Regions from separate parts of the Rhodococcus sp. PSi06 genome, predicted to be linked through region 2. Evidence: predicted binding sites of a transcription regulator. Region 2 holds the regulator's gene; each other region holds the start of a gene.
The links. Region 2 encodes LexA, which represses DNA repair genes until DNA is damaged. Its sites were predicted from a motif close to CGAACANNTGTTCG; they were not measured.
Positions count from the first base shown of each region.

Region 1: the regulator LexA is predicted to act here: its motif matches at 1,958-1,971, upstream of ruvC (crossover junction endodeoxyribonuclease RuvC).
Region 3: the regulator LexA is predicted to act here: its motif matches at 1,069-1,082, upstream of cofD (2-phospho-L-lactate transferase).

Region 1 is NZ_JBHNYO010000009.1:74,052-77,325, reverse strand. It holds gene ruvB (Holliday junction branch migration DNA helicase RuvB) at 1-663, opposite strand, end outside; gene ruvA (Holliday junction branch migration protein RuvA) at 718-1,323, opposite strand; gene ruvC (crossover junction endodeoxyribonuclease RuvC) at 1,320-1,937, opposite strand; gene ACFI9K_RS13400 (YebC/PmpR family DNA-binding transcriptional regulator) at 2,044-2,802, opposite strand; gene pdxT (pyridoxal 5'-phosphate synthase glutaminase subunit PdxT) at 2,891-3,274, opposite strand, start outside.
Region 2 is NZ_JBHNYO010000005.1:265,973-269,246, forward strand. It holds gene ACFI9K_RS09385 (acyl-CoA dehydrogenase family protein) at 1-948, shown strand, start outside; gene lexA (transcriptional repressor LexA) at 1,041-1,718, opposite strand; gene ACFI9K_RS09395 (hypothetical protein) at 2,098-2,526, shown strand; gene nrdR (transcriptional regulator NrdR) at 2,627-3,091, shown strand; gene hrpA (ATP-dependent RNA helicase HrpA) at 3,104-3,274, opposite strand, start outside.
Region 3 is NZ_JBHNYO010000003.1:236,869-240,142, reverse strand. It holds gene ACFI9K_RS05850 (metallopeptidase family protein) at 1-323, shown strand, start outside; gene ACFI9K_RS05845 (WhiB family transcriptional regulator) at 405-638, opposite strand; gene cofD (2-phospho-L-lactate transferase) at 1,344-2,318, shown strand; gene ACFI9K_RS05835 (coenzyme F420-0:L-glutamate ligase) at 2,315-3,274, shown strand, end outside.

The DNA of each region.
Region 1 (3,274 bases), on a different contig from region 2:
GTAGTCGCGGACTCGTCTGAGCAACCGGTTCGCAATGCGCGGCGTGCCGCGGGATCGGCCGGCGATCTCGGCGCATCCGTCTCGGTCGATCGGGACACCGAGAATTCCGGCCGACCGCATGAGAATGCGCTCCAGTTCATTCGGCTCGTAGAAATCCATGTGCGCCACGAATCCGAATCGGTCGCGTAGTGGACCGGTCAGAGCACCCGACCTGGTGGTCGCACCGACCAGGGTGAACGGGGCAACCTCGAGCGGAATGGACGTCGCTCCCGGGCCCTTGCCGACGATGACGTCGACGCGAAAGTCCTCCATCGCGAGATACAGCATCTCCTCGGCCGGGCGGGCGATGCGATGGATTTCGTCGATGAACAGCACGTCACCCTCGACGAGGTTGCTGAGCATGGCGGCGAGGTCTCCGGCCCGCTCGAGTGCCGGACCGGACGTGAGCCGTAGCGATGTTCCCAGTTCGGCAGCGATGATCATCGCCATGCTGGTCTTGCCGAGCCCCGGAGGACCGGACATCAGAATGTGGTCGGGAGTTCCCCCACGCATCTTGGCACCGGAGAGCACGAGCTGGAGCTGCTCACGGACCCGAGGCTGACCGATGAAGTCGGTGAGATTCTTCGGACGCAGGCTCGTCTCGACATCCAGATCGTCGGACATGGCGTCCGCACCCACCTGGGATTCTGCGAACTGGTCGTCCTCGTTCACGTCTACCTACCTGGATTTTCCGAGGTACGCCAGCGCCGACCTGAGCGCAGCCGATGTGGTTGCCTCGGGCTGCTGGGCGAGTACCGCGTCGGTGGACTCCTCGGCCTGCTTCGCCGGAAAACCGAGTCCGATCAACGCCTCGACGATCTGATCGCGCACAGAATTTCCGGCACCCGATCCCGGTAGAACCGAGTTCGCGGCGCGGCCGACCACCGCGTCCACCTTGTCCCGCAATTCGACGACCATTCTCTCCGCGCCGCGCTTGCCGATTCCGGGAACCTTGGTGAGTGCGCCGATATCGCTGTCCGCCAACGCGGTTCGCAGCGCATCGGGTTCGTGCACGGCGAGCGTGGCCATCGCGATACGTGGCCCGACCCCGGTCACGGTCAGGAGCAACTCGAACAGCTCGCGCGATTCCTTGTCCGGGAAACCGAAGAGCGTCTGCGAGTCTTCCCGCACGATCATGGTGGTCAGGAGGGTCGATTCACTTCCCCGGTGCAGCGTGGACAGCGTCGCCGGAGTGGCGCTGACGCGGTATCCGACGCCCGCGGCCTCGAGCACCGCATGATCGAGTGCGATGTCGATCACCGAGCCTCTGATCGATGCGATCATCGTGCGCCCGCCTCTTTCTTGGCCATCTTCTCGATTCTGCGTGCGACGACGGCGCGCGCTTTGCGCTCCTCGGCCAGACGCGCGTCGTACTTGCGCTTCTGCTCCGCCGCCATGGCTTCCGCCTTGGCCATCCGCGCGATCATCGGAGCACGCCAGCAATGACAGATACCGAGCGCGAGCGCATCGGCGGCGTCGGCCGGAGTCGGCGCGGTTTGCAGACCGAGAATACGCATGACCATCGCTGTGACCTGGGCCTTGTCGGCGGATCCATTGCCCGTGACCGCCGCCTTGACCTCACTCGGGGTGTGAAAGCAGACGTCGACGCCGCGCCGGGCCGCCGCCAGCGCGATCACCCCACCGGCCTGCGCGGTACCCATCGCGGTGCGCACATTGTGTTGTGCGAACACCCGCTCGATGGCCACCACGGAGGGCTTGTGCGTGTCGAGCCAGTACTCTGCGGCCTCGGAGATGCGCAACAGGCGCTGCGCGAGATCCATATCAGCGGGAGTTCGGACCACGTCCACGTCGAGCGCCACGACCGTGCGGCCCACGCCTCCCTCGATCAAACTGAGCCCACACCTGGTGAGACCGGGGTCGACACCCATCACCCGCACGCCACCACACCTTCCGCTTACGAACTGTTGTTCGATAGCGTAGCGGAGCGGACCCGCGGATCAGGGATACGACACCCGGCCTGTTGGCTCGATCGAAATCGAGTGGTCAGTCCTCGTCGTCGAGCTCGGCCATGACCTCGTCGGACAGCTCGACGTTGGACCAGACGTTCTGCACGTCGTCGCTGTCTTCCAGGGCGTCGATGAGCTTGAAGACCTTGCGCGCACCGTCTGCGTCGACCGGAACGCTGACCGACGCCTGGAAGCTGGCCTCGGCCGAGTCGTAGTCGATTCCGGCGTCCTGCAACGACGTACGTACTGCGATCAGGTCGGTCGGCTCACTGACGATCTCGAAGGTGTCGCCGTTGTCGTTGACTTCTTCGGCACCGGCTTCGAGTACGGCCATCAGGACGTCGTCCTCACTCTGACCGTTCTTTTCGAGGGTCACCACACCCTTGCGCGAGAACAGGTACGACACCGATCCCGGGTCTGCCATGTTTCCGCCGTTGCGCGTCATCGCCACGCGAACCTCGCCTGCGGCGCGGTTGCGGTTGTCGGTGAGGCACTCGATCAGAATCGCCACACCGTTGGGGCCGTAGCCCTCGTACATGATGGTCTGCCAGTCGGCTCCACCGGTTTCTTCGCCTGCTCCGCGCTTACGGGCCCGCTCGATGTTGTCGATCGGAACCGAGGTCTTCTTCGCCTTCTGGATGGCGTCGAAGAGAGTCGGGTTGCCCGTGGGGTCACCGCCACCCGTGCGGGCCGCCACCTCGATGTTCTTGATGAGTTTGGCGAAAGACTTGCCGCGTCGGGCGTCGATCACCGCCTTCTTGTGCTTGGTGGTGGCCCATTTTGAGTGGCCGCTCATGCGATAGAGCCCCTTCCTGCTCGAAATCAGTGTTGTCGACTTTACTCGCCCGGTACCGCGCTCGGGACCGACCTGCTCCGGACGAGTCCTAGTGGTGGCGCACCATGTCCACGAAGAGTCGGTGTACGCGATCGTCTCCGGTGACCTCGGGATGAAAGCTGGTCGCCAGCACCGAGTTCTGTCGTACGGCCACCACCCGACCGGCAGCCGGTCCGTGAACGACAGCGGCGAGCACCTCGACGTGTTCTCCGACCCGTTCCACCCAGGGCGCCCGAATGAACACCGCTCGCACCGGCCCACCCTCGATGTCCACGACGTCGAGATCGGTCTCGAAGGAGTCGACCTGGCGACCGAAGGCGTTACGCCGCACGGTGATATCGAGGGCGTCCAGATGCCGGGCGTCGGGCCTGGTGTCGAGAACTTCGGACGCCAACAGAATCATCCCCGCGCACGATCCGTAGGCGGGCATGCC
Region 2 (3,274 bases):
AAGGACTTCCGCTACAACGCCATCGTGACCGAGGAAACCACCCGCGGCGGCTACAGCGGCATCGGCTTCACGCTGCACAACGACGTCGTCGCGCCGTACTTCATCGAACTGGCCAACGACGAGCAGAAGCAGCGTTGGCTCCCCGGATTCTGCTCGGGTGAGCTGATCACCGCGATCGCCATGACCGAGCCGGGCACCGGAAGCGATCTGCAGGGCATCAAGACCAAGGCCGTGCGCGACGGCGACGACTGGGTCCTGAACGGATCGAAGACGTTCATCACCAACGGGATCAACGCCGATCTGATCATCGTCGTAGCGTGCACCGACCCCGAGAAGGGTGCCCAGGGCTTCAGCCTGCTGGTAGTGGAGCGCGACATGCCCGGTTTCGAGCGGGGACGCAACCTCGACAAGATCGGCATGAAGGCCCAGGACACCGCCGAACTCAGCTTCACCGACGTTCGCGTGCCCGCCGCCAACCTGCTCGGTGAAGAGGGCATGGGCTTCATCTACCTCATGCAGAACCTTCCCCAGGAACGCCTCTCGATCGCCGTGGTTGCAGCAGCGGCCATGGAATCGGCACTGGACATGACCATCCAGTACTGCCGCGACCGCAAGGCGTTCGGGAAGTCGATCGGCAAGTTCCAGAACACCCGATTCGTGTTGGCGGAGTTGGCCACCGAAACCACCGCCACTCGAATCATGGTGGACAAGTTCATCGAACTGCTCAACGAAGGCAAGTTGACAGTCCAGGAAGCCGCGATGGCGAAGTGGTGGACCACCGAGAATCAGGTCAAGCTGATCGACCGGTGCCTGCAGTTGCACGGCGGCTACGGCTACATGAAGGAATACCCGATCGCCAAGGCCTACATGGACTCTCGCGTCCAGACGATCTACGGCGGCACCACCGAGATCATGAAGGAGATCATCGGTCGCGGACTGAACCTCTGATTCGTCCGAACCTCCGATCGGTAGACGCTCGACACGGCAAGGGCCGCAGCACATGTGCTGCGGCCCTTCCCGTGTCACTGCCGAAGCAATTCCTACAGCTTGCGCATCACGGTGACTACCTTGCCGAGGATGGCGGCATTGTTACCAGGAATCGGCTCGAACAGTGGGTTGTGCGGCAGCAACCACACCTCACCCTTCGACCGCTTGAACGTCTTGACGGTGGCCTCACCGTCGATCATCGCGGCCACGATGTCTCCGTTGTCTGCCACGGACTGCTGGCGAACGACGACCCAGTCACCGTCGCAGATCGCTGCATCGATCATCGATTCACCGACGACCCTCAGCAGGAACAGCGAACCCTGACCGACCAACTCGCGGGGGAGCGGGAACACATCCTCGACGGCTTCCTCGGCGAGGATCGGTCCACCGGCGGCGATCCGCCCCAGCACCGGTACGAACGTCGGAGTCGGCAGGCGATCCTGATCCTCGGACGAACCGTCGACCGCAGCGGCAGCCTGATCTGCCTGCACCTCGTCGAGACCGCGAACGTCGACCGCGCGGGGGCGATTGGCGTCGCGCCGCAGGAATCCCTTCCGCTCCAGGGTGCGGAGCTGATGAGCAACGGACGACGTGGACGTCAGGCCGACGGCGTCCCCGATCTCACGAATGCTGGGCGGGTAACCGCGCTCGGTCACCGAAGCCCGAATGACCTCGAGTACCTTCCGCTGTCGCTCCGTCAGGCCGGCGCTGATGTCGGTGCCGACTTCCATGGCCTTGGGCGTCGGCTCCGCGGCGGGCTTCGCGGCCGCGGCCTTGGTGGTCGCGGAACCCGGCGTCTTCGAACCCGTCGTCTTGGAACCCGTGGTCGACCTCGTCGAGGTCTGGTCCTTCATGCTGTCGGCCTCCTGCTGATGTCCTGGATCCGGTCTGCGTGATGAATTCTGCGCGGACTGGAGTTGATGGTGTCGACTCGTGTGGCGTGTGGTTTCTGACACGAATCTAGCGTGTATCAGCTGTTGAATCAAACATCTGTTCGACTCGTGTCGCGTTTTCTACAGACTTTGTCGGAGGCTCGTGATAGAACTTCGAACAAGCGTCCATCGAACGCCTGATCGAAAAAGCGATCCAACGAGCGAAGACGAGGTTCCGATGACCATCACCACCGATCGCCCCACCACCGTAGGTGTCCGTACCCGGTCCACTGGCGTCGAGCGTCGTCGACGTGCTCGTCCCGCGCTGCGCAATTCCCCCGCGACGCGGACTTCTCTCCAGACGCGGAGTTCTCTCGAGACGCACGGAGCACAGACGTCAGCGTGCCTGCCGGTTCTGGAGCCGTCCTGGACCGACGTCACCGACCGCGAGGCCGCCGATCGCGCCTTCGACGAGACCTCGGCGCACTTCGCCGGTCAGCCGGTGCGGATGCGATCGCTGGTGCTGTGGATGCTGGCAGTCGTCGTCGTCGCCGGTGGCCTGATCGGAATCGCGAACGTGCGAGCCGCAACACCCGATGCGGGACAGCCTGCCGGTGTGGTCGAGGTTCACGATGGAGCTGTGGTCGAGTACGCGCCCGGCAGATGACCACCGGCCCCAGTGCACGCAGAATGACTGAGTATCCTCGACTGACTGCCCCGACACGAATGTTCGACGTCGGTGCATCGGCTACGACGGAGGCTCCCACATGCATTGCCCGTTCTGCAGGCACCCCGACTCACGCGTGGTCGATTCGCGTGAAATGGACGAGGGGCAAGCAATTCGGCGGCGTCGCTCATGCCCCGAGTGTGGTCGACGATTCACCACGGTCGAGGCTGCAGTGCTGGCCGTCGTGAAGCGCAGCGGGGTCACCGAACCGTTCAGCCGTGAAAAGGTCGTCAAGGGAGTACGTAGAGCCTGCCAGGGCAGGGATGTCGACAACGACGCACTTAACCTGCTCGCTCAGCAGGTGGAAGATGCCATCCGCGCTGCCGGTTCCGCCGAAATTCCCAGCAACGAAGTGGGACTGGCCATTCTGGGTCCGCTACGTGACCTGGACGAGGTCGCGTATCTGCGATTCGCCTCCGTCTATCGTTCCTTTAGCTCGGCCGAGGATTTCGAGAAGGAAATACGTGAGCTGCGCAAGCACCGAGAGTCGGCCGACGTCGACTGACAGCCCAGCGCGTCAGCGGGCCTGATCGGAGATCGCCTTCTCGATGCGCTTCTCCGAGACCGGATATGCAGTGCGAATTCCTTGCGCGAACAGCCCTACCCGCAATTCTTCGATCATCCAGAACAGCTCCTGCACGCCTGCGCTGTTCTTTCGGCTCTCCGGGAGCGAATCCAGCAGCCTTCC
Region 3 (3,274 bases), on a different contig from region 2:
GATGGCACGACAAGCTTTCGAAGTTGGATATCGCCGTCGACGAGGTGCCCAAGATCAGGGCGCTCGATCCCGAGTCGGTGACATGGCCGCCCGAGGTGGTAGCAGAGGGGCCGGTGCCACTGTCGAGACTGGTACCGGCCGGGATAGACAAGCGCGGAGAAACGACACGCGCCAGAGTGGTGCTGTTCCGACGACCGCTGGAGCGTCGCGCAAAGCACCCGGAAGATCTGGAAGACCTGTTGTTCGAGGTTCTGGTGGAGCAGGTTGCGACATACCTGGGCATCGACCCGGACGAGGTGGATCCCAATAGTGCTCCGGAATGACGGTGCAGCTGATTGGCGGGGCCGCGGAGCGACCGGGCCGCAAAATGAAGAGCCGAGCTCGACCGGAGGTCGGTGGAGCGCTCAGCCGATCCCGCGCTTGAGCCGGCGTCGTTCCCGCTCGGACAGTCCGCCCCAGATACCGAACCGCTCGTCGTTGGCGAGTGCGTACTCGAGGCACTCGTCCTTGACCTCGCAGCCGAGACAGATTCGCTTCGCCTCGCGAGTCGAGCCGCCCTTTTCCGGGAAGAAGGCCTCGGGATCGGTCTGGGCGCACAGTGCGCGCTCCTGCCACTGATCCTCGATCTCCTCGAACATCTCGTCGAAGCCGGCGACGAGACTGAGGAACGGCTTGGCCGGCGGAACCGACTCGGCAACGAAGGGCATGAGGTCGGCGTCGGAATCGGTCTCCGCGTCGATGTCCGCCTCGGTGTCGATCGTTCGAGCTACGTACGCAGCACCCGCGTCTGTCGGGACGCTCGAATCTGCGCCGTTGTCGGACTCGGTTCGCGGCGCGTCGTCGACAGCGCTGAGGTGTGCAGTGGGTCCGCCCCGCTGATCACGTGTCACGTGCTCGTCATACATCGCTTCCGCCTCCTCACCTGTGGTAGCGCAGATACTTTCGACCTTTGTGTACTCGAATACGTTGCGCCGCGCAGGTATTCGATCGAACTGGCATATCCGAACGCTCCCGCGTTCTTCGAACTCTCGACCTCTACTGGACGTTCGACCGGGGTCGAACAGGAAGGGAACGAGTGTTCGAAACCAGGTTCGCTGCAATCGAACTCGTGCTGCGAACACTGAATGACATACCTGTGATTAGACACGCCCAGGTGTGTCGCGGTCAAGCCGATCGCACAAATCCAATACCATCACATGCCCGAAATCGGTGCTCTCCCCGAATCGGAGCCTGTCCTGCGCGTGTCGCGGCAGTTCTCACGCCTGCTCACCGTCCGCACGTACGGTGCAGATCCGGGTGGGCGCTCGCCCCGCACTGCCGCAACCCCACTACGCTCGTGTGTTGTGAAAGTTACTGTTCTGGTCGGCGGCGTCGGTGGTGCACGGTTTCTCCAGGGTCTCAAATCCTTGTTCGGCGACAACCCCGAACACGAGATAACCGCGGTGGTCAATGTCGGCGACGACGTCTGGATGCACGGTCTACGCATCTGCCCAGATCTCGACACCTGCATGTACACCCTCGGCGGTGGGATCGACACCGAGCGCGGGTGGGGCCGGATCGCCGAGACCTGGAACGCACGCGACGAGCTGGCTGCCTACGGTGCCGATCCCGACTGGTTCGGACTCGGCGACCGCGATATCGCCACGCACCTGATTCGCAGTCGGATGTTGCGCACCGGATTTCCGCTGTCGGCCGTCACCGAAGCTCTCTGCAACCGATGGCAACCGGGCGTCCGGTTGCTGCCCGTCACCGACGATCGCTCGGAAACCCACGTCGTCGTGACCGATCCCGACGATCCAAGCGGCGAGCAGCAACGCGCAATTCACTTCCAGGAGTGGTGGGTTCGCTACCGCGCACAGATTCCGACCCACAGTTTCGCAAACATCGGTGCCGAACAGGCAAGCCCGGCACCGGGAGTGGTGGACGCGATCGCAGAAGCCGACGCGGTCATTCTGGCACCGTCCAATCCAGTGGTGAGCGTCGGCGCGATTCTCGCGGTACCGGGCATCCGCGGGGCGCTGCGTACGTCGGCAGCAAAGGTGGTCGGCCTCTCCCCCGTCGTCGACGGTAAGCCGTTGCGCGGCATGGCCGACGAGTGCCTGTCCGTCATCGGCGTCGACACCACCGCACAGGCGGTGGGACGTCATTACGGAAGCCGAAGCGGCACCGGCATTCTCGACGCATGGCTGGTGCACACCACCGACACCGCAGTCGTCGACGGAGTCGACGTGCAGTCGGTTCCGTTGCTGATGACCGACCCCGAGACCACCGCGGTGATGGCGCGCACCGCGCTTCGCGCGGCCGGACTCGACCTGTGAGCGACATCCGCGAACCCGACTCGATCCCACCCGTGCCGGGCGATCACTCACCGGGTGGCTCGATCGAAATGCTGCCGATCACCGGCCTCCCGGAATTCAGACCCGGCGACAACTTGGCCTCCGCAATCGCCGAGCACGCGCCGTGGTTGCGCGACGGCGACATCCTGATCGTCACCAGCAAGATCGTCTCCAAGGTCGAGGGCCGATTGGTGCAGGCACCTCGCGATGCCGACGAGCGGGACGCAGCCCGCAGAGTCCTGGTGGAGCAGGAAGCGGTGCGGATCGTCGCACGCAAGGGCCGAACTCTGATCACCGAGAACCGGCTGGGCATCGTGCAGGCCGCGTCGGGCATCGACGGTTCCAACGTCGACGGTGGCGAACTGGCTCTGCTGCCGGAGAACCCCGACGCCAGCGCCGCAGCCCTGCGCGCCGCCCTCGGCGAACTGTTGGGGGTCACGGTGGCCGTGGTCGTCACCGACACCATGGGACGCGCCTGGCGGATCGGTCAGACCGACGCCGCCATCGGCGCTGCGGGGCTACCGGTCCTGCACGCCTATGCAGGAGCCGAGGACGGCCAGGGCAACGAGCTCGTCGTCACCGAGGTCGCGATCGCCGACGAGCTCGCTGCCGCAGGCGATCTGGTCAAGGGCAAGCTGGGCGGTGTTCCTATCGCCGTGGTGCGCGGCTTGACTCCGGTCGACGACGGGTCCACGGCGGCGGCACTGCTGCGCGGCGGCGAGGACGACCTGTTCTGGCTCGGAACCGCCGAGGCACTCGATCGTGGCCGTCGCGAGGCTCTGCTGTTGCGCCGGTCGGTGCGCTCGTTCTCGTCCGACGCGGTCGATCCCGACCTGATTCGGGCGTCCGTCGCCGATGCCCTCACCGCACCCGCCCCGCACCACACTCGCCCCGTCCGATTCGTATGGGTTCGGACTCCCGCGCTGCGGCGTCGGCTG